Regions from separate parts of the Paenibacillus sp. JT22N15 genome, predicted to be linked through region 3. Evidence: riboswitches for the same ligand, from Rfam matches in the RefSeq annotation. Region 3 holds a riboswitch; each other region holds the start of a gene.
What was found. A riboswitch is a leader RNA that binds a small molecule or an ion and turns the genes downstream of it on or off. The one in region 3 is predicted to bind cobalamin.

Region 1: linked by a shared signal. The riboswitch ahead of cobJ (precorrin-3B C(17)-methyltransferase) and the one ahead of AC50X8_RS03105 (energy-coupling factor ABC transporter permease) in region 3 are both predicted to bind cobalamin.
Region 2: linked by a shared signal. The riboswitch ahead of AC50X8_RS17630 (ABC transporter substrate-binding protein) and the one ahead of AC50X8_RS03105 (energy-coupling factor ABC transporter permease) in region 3 are both predicted to bind cobalamin.

The regions. Positions count from the first base shown of each region.
Region 1 is NZ_JBXENV010000030.1:12,949-16,208, forward strand. It holds gene AC50X8_RS32110 (hypothetical protein) at 17-340, shown strand; gene AC50X8_RS32115 (DUF6376 family protein) at 600-1,031, shown strand; gene AC50X8_RS32120 (hypothetical protein) at 1,056-1,325, shown strand; cobalamin riboswitch at 1,462-1,611, shown strand; gene cobJ (precorrin-3B C(17)-methyltransferase) at 1,777-3,260, shown strand, end outside.
Region 2 is NZ_JBXENV010000008.1:225,056-228,315, forward strand. It holds gene AC50X8_RS17625 (NADH-dependent flavin oxidoreductase) at 1-821, opposite strand, end outside; cobalamin riboswitch at 951-1,148, shown strand; gene AC50X8_RS17630 (ABC transporter substrate-binding protein) at 1,316-2,944, shown strand; gene nikB (nickel ABC transporter permease) at 2,946-3,260, shown strand, end outside.
Region 3 is NZ_JBXENV010000001.1:701,560-704,819, reverse strand. It holds gene AC50X8_RS03110 (DUF445 domain-containing protein) at 1-856, shown strand, start outside; cobalamin riboswitch at 953-1,157, shown strand; gene AC50X8_RS03105 (energy-coupling factor ABC transporter permease) at 1,325-2,098, shown strand; gene AC50X8_RS03100 (energy-coupling factor ABC transporter substrate-binding protein) at 2,098-2,382, shown strand; gene cbiQ (cobalt ECF transporter T component CbiQ) at 2,379-3,191, shown strand; gene AC50X8_RS03090 (energy-coupling factor ABC transporter ATP-binding protein) at 3,178-3,260, shown strand, end outside.

The DNA of each region.
Region 1 (3,260 bases), on a different contig from region 3:
AAGGAGGTTCGCCAAAATGAGAAAGAGGTTCCTTCGTCTAATATTTATCGTAGTCCTGTTTATTGGAATAAGCCTCTGGAGTTCCGCATCGCTATCCGTGTCCGCAGCAGATGTCTGTACTCCTGCAAATAATGAGCAGCAGACGAATGCTGCCGCCTCATCGCCAACCGACTCCCCCTGTAATGAACATGCGGGTCATGAGGCTCCAGATCCGGCTGCAACCGCTCCCGGGGATCAGTTGACCGATGAGCAGGCCGGGTGGCTGCTTACAGGTGTCATTGCTTTATTTCTCATTATCGTCGTCATATGGCGCCAGCATGCTTTCAAGTCGAAGCGTTAGCTGCCAAAGGAGTGGCGCAGCTTAATGATAGGGCTGCATCGTTATGCCGCAGACGCGAACAATAGCCAGCGTGCATTTTAGCTATCTGCGGCCTCATGTTTTATTTTTCTATTAAATGATGGACAAGCTTAATGATAAGACGAAATGCAACCGTTTGGACGCATCTGCCGTATAAGTAATGCTCTGTGTAAGACAGGCGGAAAGGAAGAGATTAAACATGGCCATTCGTTCAGGAAAAAGCATACTTTTAATCATTGGAATGTTATTATTAGGAGGATGCTCGTTATTTGAGGAAGCCAAGCAGACGGTCAATTCCGTATCAAACTCGGCCGAATATGTGACGGGAGCAGCAACGTACATGCAGACGCTGACAAATTTCAGCGAGCAGGCGACGCAGCTTGCGGAGCAAGCCGTAAATGATGCGAGTGCACGCGCTGATTATAAAGAACAGCTGGTAGCTGTGCAGGAGTCCATCAAGCAGTTTGGCGAGCTGCACGCGCCGGATTTTGCCAAGGACGTCCATCAGTCCGTGGTCGATTATAATTTGAAGCTGCAGGAAAGCATTGATGCGGTGCTGAAGCAGATCGAAGACGGCAAAGCATTGATTGACGCAACGGAAATTCCAAATACGATTAACAAAATCAACGAGCTGTTAAATCAAGTGAATCAACTTCAGCAGCTGGTATCGTAACGGTAAAGAGAGGAAGAGTGGAAGATGAAAGTAAATATTTTGCATGCTAGCATGACGAACTCCAAGGAATCCGGTTTCGTAGGCAAGGTTCATTTTGAAGTAGAGGGCCAGACGAACCAATACGAAATTACCCTTCATAGCCGCAAGGCGACAGAGTGGGGCTACGGTTTGTTTTTTCTGAATGAATCGGGCAAGGAAGAAGATCTTTTGGCGGTTGAGGATGAGCTGGAAGAGGACGATGAACTGTTTGATTCCCTCGTGAATGCAGCTTGGGAAACGCTTGAGAAGAAATAAATAGCTCCGGTAAAAAATAGAGCTGGTGTCAGCCTGGACATGCTGTCCGTGCTTGCGCCGGCTCTATTTGCGCCAAGGCTGATGGCATAAACGCACTTGTCGATCATACAATCTAATGTTATCATTAAGATTACAATTTAATAGGAAGGGAATAAGTGTCAGCAGGCGCCAAAGCGCCCAAGTTGACTTAATAGGGAAGTCGGTGAGAGACCGGCGCGGACCCGCCACTGTATGAAGCGTCCTAACGCTTCAAAGCCAGGAGACCTGCTTATTTCAACGACACTGTAAACCTACGTGGATATTAGGAAGGTGTTAGAGATTGGATGGCCCTTCGCTGTCTGCGTTTAACAAGGACATTGGTCTTTTCAAGCATTTCTAACACATATCGTTAGAGGTGCTTTTTTTGTTGGATAGAAATTGTAAATTGCTACATAGAAGGAGTTGGGCATCAATGAGTGAAGCAGGCGTCGGCAAGCTGTTAATTATCGGATTCGGCCCAGGGAGCTTCGAGCATATTACGAAACGCGCCCGTGAAGCGATTCAGGAGAGCGATATTGTCATCGGCTACAACACGTATGTCGACTTGATTCGGGAGCTAATCAGCGATCAGGCGATTGTGCGTACGGGGATGACAGAGGAGGTCAGCCGGGCGCAGGAAGCGGTGCGCCAAGCGGAGAACGGCAAGAAGGTAGCCGTTATATCAAGCGGCGATGCGGGCGTATACGGCATGGCAGGACTCGTGTATGAGGTGCTGATTGAGAAAGGCTGGAAGCGTAATGGCGGGGTAGAGGTTGAAGTGATTCCCGGCATTTCTGCCATTAACTCGACAGCATCCCTGCTTGGCGCGCCGATAATGCATGATGCTTGCACGATCAGCCTGAGCGATCATTTGACGCCTTGGGAGCTGATTGCGCGCAGGGTAGAAGCGGCCGGACAAGCGGATTTCGTCATTGCGCTTTATAACCCGCGCAGCGGCAGAAGAACGCGGCAAATCGTGGAGACTCAGCGGATTTTGCTCAAATACCGCTCGCCAGATACGCCGGTAGGCATTGTGAAAAGCGCGTACCGCGACCGTGAAGACATTGTCGTGACGACGCTTGCCCGTATGCTTGACCATGATATCGGCATGCTGACAACAGTCGTCATCGGCAACTCGACGACCGTCAATTATGACGGGCTAATGATTACGCCGCGCGGCTATCAGCGCAAATATACGCTTGGCGAAGGCGCGCAGCCTTTGAAGCCCCACCAGCGTCTGCAAGAGAAGAATGAGCCGTGGGCGCTTCATACGGCAGGAATGCCTGAGCTTCCAGCGGACGGGGGCTATCGTGCGGATGAATATGACGCGACGGACCAGCTGCTCGAGCGGGAGGAGCCGCAGGCGGTTGCGCCAGATGAACCGAGAAATGATAATGGACAGGGCGGCGGAATGGCGGTTGCAGTAGCCCCCCCGGTTGCGCCCGTGAAGCCGACCCCAGCCCCAATAAATACAGCCGTTTCAATGAGGGCAGAGGCTGCCCCGGCACCTGCAGTATCGCCTCTGCATTTGGCGATGGAAGCGGTTCTCCTGAATGATCGCAGCAAGGGGATCGAGCCTAGTGCGGCGTTTGGCGCAGTATCGAGCCCTATGCCTGTGTTTGCGCAGCAATCGGTACTTGAGTTTGCCGTAAGCCCAGGTGTCGCGACAAAAAACTTCACGCCCCAGCAGCTCGTAGCATTGGCGCAGGCTGTTGGCGAGAAGGGTTCGATTGAATATACGCCGCATCATCATTTGCTGGTGCGGATTCCAACATCGGACCCGGACAGTGTGACGGCGAAGCTGCGCGCGGATGGGCTCAGCCTAGCTCCAATCGGTGATGTACTGCAATTGAAGGCTTGCGATTTTTGCAATCTGGAGAAGGCGGAATCGGTGCCTTATGCCGATGAGCTGCAAGA
Region 2 (3,260 bases), on a different contig from region 3:
TCCTGCTCGCCTCTGCGCGGCTTCGACCAGAAATCTTGAAGCGACACATGCAAATAATCCAGCTTCATCTCGATTAGAGCGTTAACCAGATGGTACGAATGCTCCATCGTTAATCCTTCTTCTTCCGGCTCCTCCGGCGAGAAGCGATAGCCTACAAGAAACGGCTGCGGCGCCATAGCGGCTGCCTTCTTAACAGCTTCAACGACGTAGAGCGGGAACGCCATACGTTTATGAACAGAGCCGCCCCAGTCGTCGGTACGCACATTGGAAGCCGGGGAGTAAAATTGCTGCAGCAGGTAGCCGTTGGCACCGTGAATTTCAACGCCGTCAAAACCAGCCTCAATCGCGCGGCGTGTCGCTTCGCCAAAGTCGGCGATAATCGACTTGATTTCCTCCTCGTTCAGCTCGCGTGGCACAATTCCGCCCTCCTGCTGGGCAATGCTGCTGGCACTCACCAAATCATCATTTGGCACTAGGCCAGGGAAGCATGATCTTCCGCCATGGAAAATTTGCAAAATCGCTTTCGCACCTTGGCTTTTAATAGCATCGGCCAGACGCTTGAGGCTTGGAATCATTGCGTCCGTATCCGCGCCAAATTCGCCGGGGAAGCCTTTGCCGTTGCGGCTCACGTAGACGCACGCTGTAACGACGATGCCGGGCCCAGCACTGCGGCGGCTGTAGTAGGCAAGCTCTTCATCAGGCACTGTGCCGTCCGGATTGGACGAGCAGGTTGTCATGGGCGCCATGACAATTCGATTATGTACAGACATGCCGCTCGCGAAAGTGAATGGTTCAAATAAAGGCTGAAATTGTGGTTTCATCAGTAGTTCCCTCCAGTTACGAAATGCTATGTGCTTTATTTTATATCAGATAATTACGAAAGGAAAGTGGAGTGGAAAGGTTGCTTAAATGAAAGGGCTGGTATATAATCAACCAGATTTGCAAACAACTGAAAAATTGTGGGAATAAGGTGCAACAGCTGCGGCTGGAGCTTAAAAGGGAAGTTCGGTGCAAAACCGACGCGGTCCCGCCACTGTTACGGATTAGCTGAAGCTACAAGGCCACTGATCTCGCTTAGCGGGATTGGGAAGGCAGCTTCCAGTACAATTTCCGGTAGCCAGGAGACCTGCCTGTTCTGACAACACTGCTGTAACCTACGGAGGATAGGGAAGTGTTAGCGCGCATGCTTATTTGCTATGATGGAAAATAACAATAACAGGCAGCTCTATCTTTCCTATGACTGGAGGTAGAGCTGTCTTTTTTTGCGGATTTTTGCAGGAAGATGATTTTGCTAGAGGGAGAGGAAATAGAGAAGATGAAACGTACACAAATGGCAAAAAACAAAAAAACAATAGGTGTTTTATTTAGCCTATGCTTGCTGCTGGCTCTAATGGGGTGCAGTGGCGTTAACGGTTCCAATGAATCAGGCAGCAATAATGAGCTGTCGCAGCAGTCTGCTGCTCCGTCCGCCTCTACAGCAGCTGCTTCTGAAGAAATCGTGCTGGCTGCGCCGCGGGATTTAGCACCGGGACCGCAGGATGCTTATTACACGAGCACCATTCTGTATGTATGGGAGCCGTTGATTTCCGCTTCCGAGGATGGAAAGCCTGCTCCAAAGCTGGCGGAAGCGTGGGAAATGTCTGCTGATGCCAAGGAATGGACCTTCATGCTGCGCAAAGGCGTCACCTTCCATGATGGCGCGCCATTCAACGCGGACGCGGTACTTGCAAATTTTGCCCGTTACAAGCAAGTGAGCCCGAAAAGCTCGCCATTCTATACGCTCGACATCAACAATTCATACCCAAGCCTTCAGGAAGTCGTGAAGGTTGATGATAGCACGATTAAGCTTGTTTTCGACAATCCGCAGCCGACGCTGCTGTATTCGATGATCAACTTTTCAAGCCCGATGTACAGCCCGAATAATTTTGACGAAAGTGGCGACTTTAACGGCCTGCCGCAAGGGACAGGCCCTTTCAAGCTTGTGCAGCATGAGAAGGATCAATTTTCACTGCTAGAGGCTTACGACGGTTATTATGGCGAAAAAGCAAAAGCCCAAAAAATCCGCGTCCGCGTCATACCGGACCCTGATACAAGGCTTGCTGCCTTGAAATCTGGCGAGATTTTGGGCGTCATGGATTTGGGCGCTATTCCTCCTGCCCTTGCCGAGGAGCTGCTGAAGGATGAACGCTTTGCTGTATCGACGGCAAAATCGACGATTTCCCATTACCTGCATCCGAACGGTGCCAAAGCGCCATTCAATGATGTGAAAATGCGTCAGGCGCTGAGCCTGATGATTGACCGCGAGCAGCTGGTGAAGGAGCTGTATTTGGGCTATCCGACCGCTACGGCGAACATTTTGAATGCGACATCGCCGTTTTATAAGGACATTCCTGTCGTCCATGATTCAGAAAAGGCAATCGCCCTGGCGCATGAGGTGCTTGGGGACAGCAGGCAGGCGGTTACGCTAATTGTGCCTACCTATGGACTCGATCGTTATCCGTATAAAGCGCAAGCCGAGCTGCTTCAGGCTGTGCTTCAAGAGCTGCAGCTGGACGTGACGATTCAAATATTGGATGGTGCGGCATACAAGGAAGCACAGGCACAAGGAAACTTCGATCTGGCACTGGCCATTCAGGGGCTGCCGAATGGCGATCCTTATTCGATTTTGAACAATTATATGGCGAGCGAAGGCTCAAGCAATATCAGTTATACGCTCGGTTACAGCAATGCCCGTGTGGATGAGCTGTTAAAGCAGGTGAAGACGACGCTGGATATGGATGACCGCGCTGCGATTTATAACGAGCTGCAGGATATTGCAGCCGAGGAATTGCCGACGATTCCGCTGTTTAATGATGCGAGCTTAATTGCGTACAGCAAAGAAATTACCGGATACGGTGCACTTGTGTATGGTACAACGCTGCCGCAGCTGGAGCGGGTGCAATAAGATGGCCTATTTCATTCGGAGGTTGGCGGCGGCGGTTCCCGTCCTGATTGGCATTACGTTTATAGCCTTTGCCTTAAGCGTCGCTTCTCCGGGTGACCCGGCTGTCGAGCTGCTCAGCATGAACGGCTTCAGCCAGCCGACCGAAGAGCAAATTGCTTTGAAAAGAGAAGAGATGGGGCTGAATAATCCGCTGCTCATTCAGTATGGCCATTGGTTATCAAAGGCGCTGCAAGGTGATCTTGGCACGTCTTATATGACGAAGGAATCGGTTAGCGGCGAGCTGCTGCGCCGCCTGCCAGCAACATTAAGCCTATCT
Region 3 (3,260 bases):
TTTTGCCCAGTCGGCAGTGGAGCGCTTGCCTTTGGAGCGGGTTAGCAGTGTGCTGCATGGATTTTTGGCTGATTATGTGAAAAAGCAGGATTTTACGCCAATCGTGCGCAAGCTGGCGGATCGTTTCGTCCATGAGCGTTGGGATGAACGGGCGCTGGATTACGGCCTGGAGCATGTAGGCCATTGGATTCGCAAGCGTGAAACCGAGGAAATGCTCGGCAAGCTCGCCTTCAAAAAGCTGGAGGAGCTTAAGGTAGGCGGCTTCATGGGGTTTGCACTGCAAGCTTTCGTCGGCTTTATGAACGAGGAGAAGCTCGGCGGTTTGATCCAGAACATGCTGCTCTCTACGATGCAGGAGCTTTCCCATCCTGGAAGCCCGCATCGGCAGAAGCTGCTGCTTGAGGTGAGAGCCCAGGCGGAGAAGCTTGCCGATAACGAAGAGCTGATGCTCAAGCTGAAGCAGCTCATTGAACAGGGGGTGGACAGCGTTGAAACGGAGCGCTTCATCCATTTGCGTCTGGAGGAGCTGAGACAGCTCGTGCTGGACAAGCTGGAGGAGCAGCATCGCAGCGGAGGGCGCGCCATTGTGCAGGGATACCGTTTTGCAACGGATTATTTGAATGGCAAGCAGGAAATGCTCGCCAATTGGGAAGATGGCATTCGCGGCTATCTCGTTCGACTTATTGAAAATAATCACTATCGCATCGGTGCGCTCGTTCGGGATAATCTCGACCGGATGGATGACAAGGCGCTCGTCTCCATGCTGGAGGAAAAGGTCGGCAACGATTTGCAGTGGATTCGCGTCAACGGCGCATTATGCGGTTTTGTCGTAGGCGTTATTTTGTCCTTCTTCTAACAGGAAGGTAGCCATTTACATTTATAGGGGACAGCCTGAATTTTTTGTGATAAGATCAAACTACAAAATGACCAATGAATACAAGGATTTTGAAAAATGATTGACATGGAACGAGGTGCCTTTGCGCACGTCAAAGGGTAACAGGGAATCGGGTGTAAATCCCGAGCGGTCCCGCCACTGTAATCGGGGAGTTTTCCTTCACCAGCAGGAGTCACTTGGCCTAAGCTTTAGGGCAGCCAGGGAAGACGAAGGAAAATAATGATCCGCTAGCCAGGAGACCTACCTCGTTCCAGCACCACAGTGCCTTCGCGGAAAGGATAGGTGTACGAATGAAAGCGATTGCTACCAGTCTGTTTGCTGGCGCAACCGTCTATTTCTGCGTACACATGGCCGTTTTCCCAGCGAAGGGAAGGCGGTCAATTTTTGTTGTCTTCAGGCATGAACACATTGGGGAGGGTATTGAAACGAATGGTCAAGTTAAAAAGCAAGACAGCAGTTAGCACCGCTTTGCTGGTTATTGGCTTCACGCTTTTTTTACTGGTGAATGAGCCGCAATCCGCATATGCGATGCACATTATGGAAGGGTTTTTGCCTGTGGGGTGGGCGATTTTTTGGTGGGTGGCCTTTATTCCTTTTTTCATCCTGGGTGTACGCGCCATTCGGAAAATTACAAAGGAAGCACCAGAGCTTAAGCTGATGCTGGGCTTGGCGGCAGCTTTCACCTTCGTGCTGTCCGCGCTTAAGATTCCTTCCGTTACAGGCAGCAGCTCGCACCCGACGGGAACGGGGCTTGGAACGGTTATGTTCGGGCCGCTGCCCATGAGCGTATTAGGTTCTATGGTATTGCTGTTTCAAGCGGTGCTGCTTGCACATGGCGGGCTGACGACGCTTGGGGCGAATGCTTTTTCAATGGCGGTTGCAGGTCCCGCTGCTGGCTATGCCGTCTATCGGCTGCTGATGCGTTCAGGCAGCAAGCAAGGCGTGGCGATTTTTTCTGCTGCCGCTGTTGCCGATCTGGCCACTTATATCGTTACTTCGATTCAACTGGCTGTTGCTTTTCCGGCTGTTGAGGGAGGCATTCTCGCATCCTTTATGAAATTTGGCGGTATTTTTGCGATTACCCAGGTTCCGCTTGCTATTAGCGAAGGCTTGCTGACGGTATTGATCTGGAACTGGCTGCAATCTTTTAATACGGACGAGCTGTCTATTTTGAAGCGGAGAATGAAAGGGGACCGCGTGTAATGAGCCGCAGTGCCAAAAATATTTGGATTTTAGCCATTGTTGTTTTGCTTGCCGTTGCGCCTTTAATATTCATTAACGCCGAGTTTGGCGGCGCGGATGGCGCGGCGGAGGAAATGATCCAGACGATTGCGCCCCATTATGAGCCTTGGGCGTCTCCGCTCACTGAGGTGCCGGGAGAAACGGAAAGCATGCTGTTCGCGCTGCAAGCTGCGATTGGCGCTGGCGTAATCGGCTATGTGATTGGCCTTTTTAAAGGGAAGTCGGGGAAATCAAAGCAGCAATGATGAAATGGATTGATACGATTTCTTATTCCAATAAGCTGCGGGATTTACCCGCCATTTGGAAATGCGGGCTTGCAGCCCTTCTGCTGCTGCTTGCCTATATCGCTCATCCGCTCGTACAGCTTGTCATTTTCGGATGGCTTGCACTGTGGACGGTCGGCTATGCGAAAGTGCCCGCTAAGCTTTATGCGGCGCTGCTTTTCTCCTCTTGCCTGCTGTTCATTCTCAGCTTGCCCGCGCTGCTCATTGAATTCAGCAATAGCAGCAGCGAAGCGGGAAGCTTGGCGGCAGCGAAAGCAGGCTGGATGCTCGTTTCATGGGAGCCGCTTAGCCTGTATGTGCCAGAGGCATCGTTAGGGCTGGCCGGACATATTTTTACGCGTATTCTTGCTTGCCTGGCATGTATGTTTTTTATCACCTTGACGACCCCCTTCCCGGATCTGCTGCAAGTGCTGAAGCGGTTGAAAATGCCGCAAATTGTACTGGAGCTCATGATTATTATGTATCGCTTCATCTTTCTGCTGCTGGATACGGCGGGGGCTATGCTGGTCGCGCAGCGTGCACGCGGCGGTCAACACGGTTTTAAAGGCAAATTGCAGGGTACGGCGGCGATTGCTGTGCGGCTCTTCGTCAAAACGATGCATCGATACAAGGGGCTCTCGAATGGGCTTATGGCAAGAGGATTTACGAATGAAATCCGTCTTGCGCCTAGTGTAAAGCGGACGGTTCGCCTCCGATATTGGGCGGAAGCGGGGCTCGGCTTAACGATTTTGCTGGCAGCAGAGCTATGGTTTCGGTATGGAGGTGAATAAGCTGGCGGATAACGATCGGGCATCAACCATTATGGAAATGAACCAAGTGAGCTATGCTTATCCCGGAAC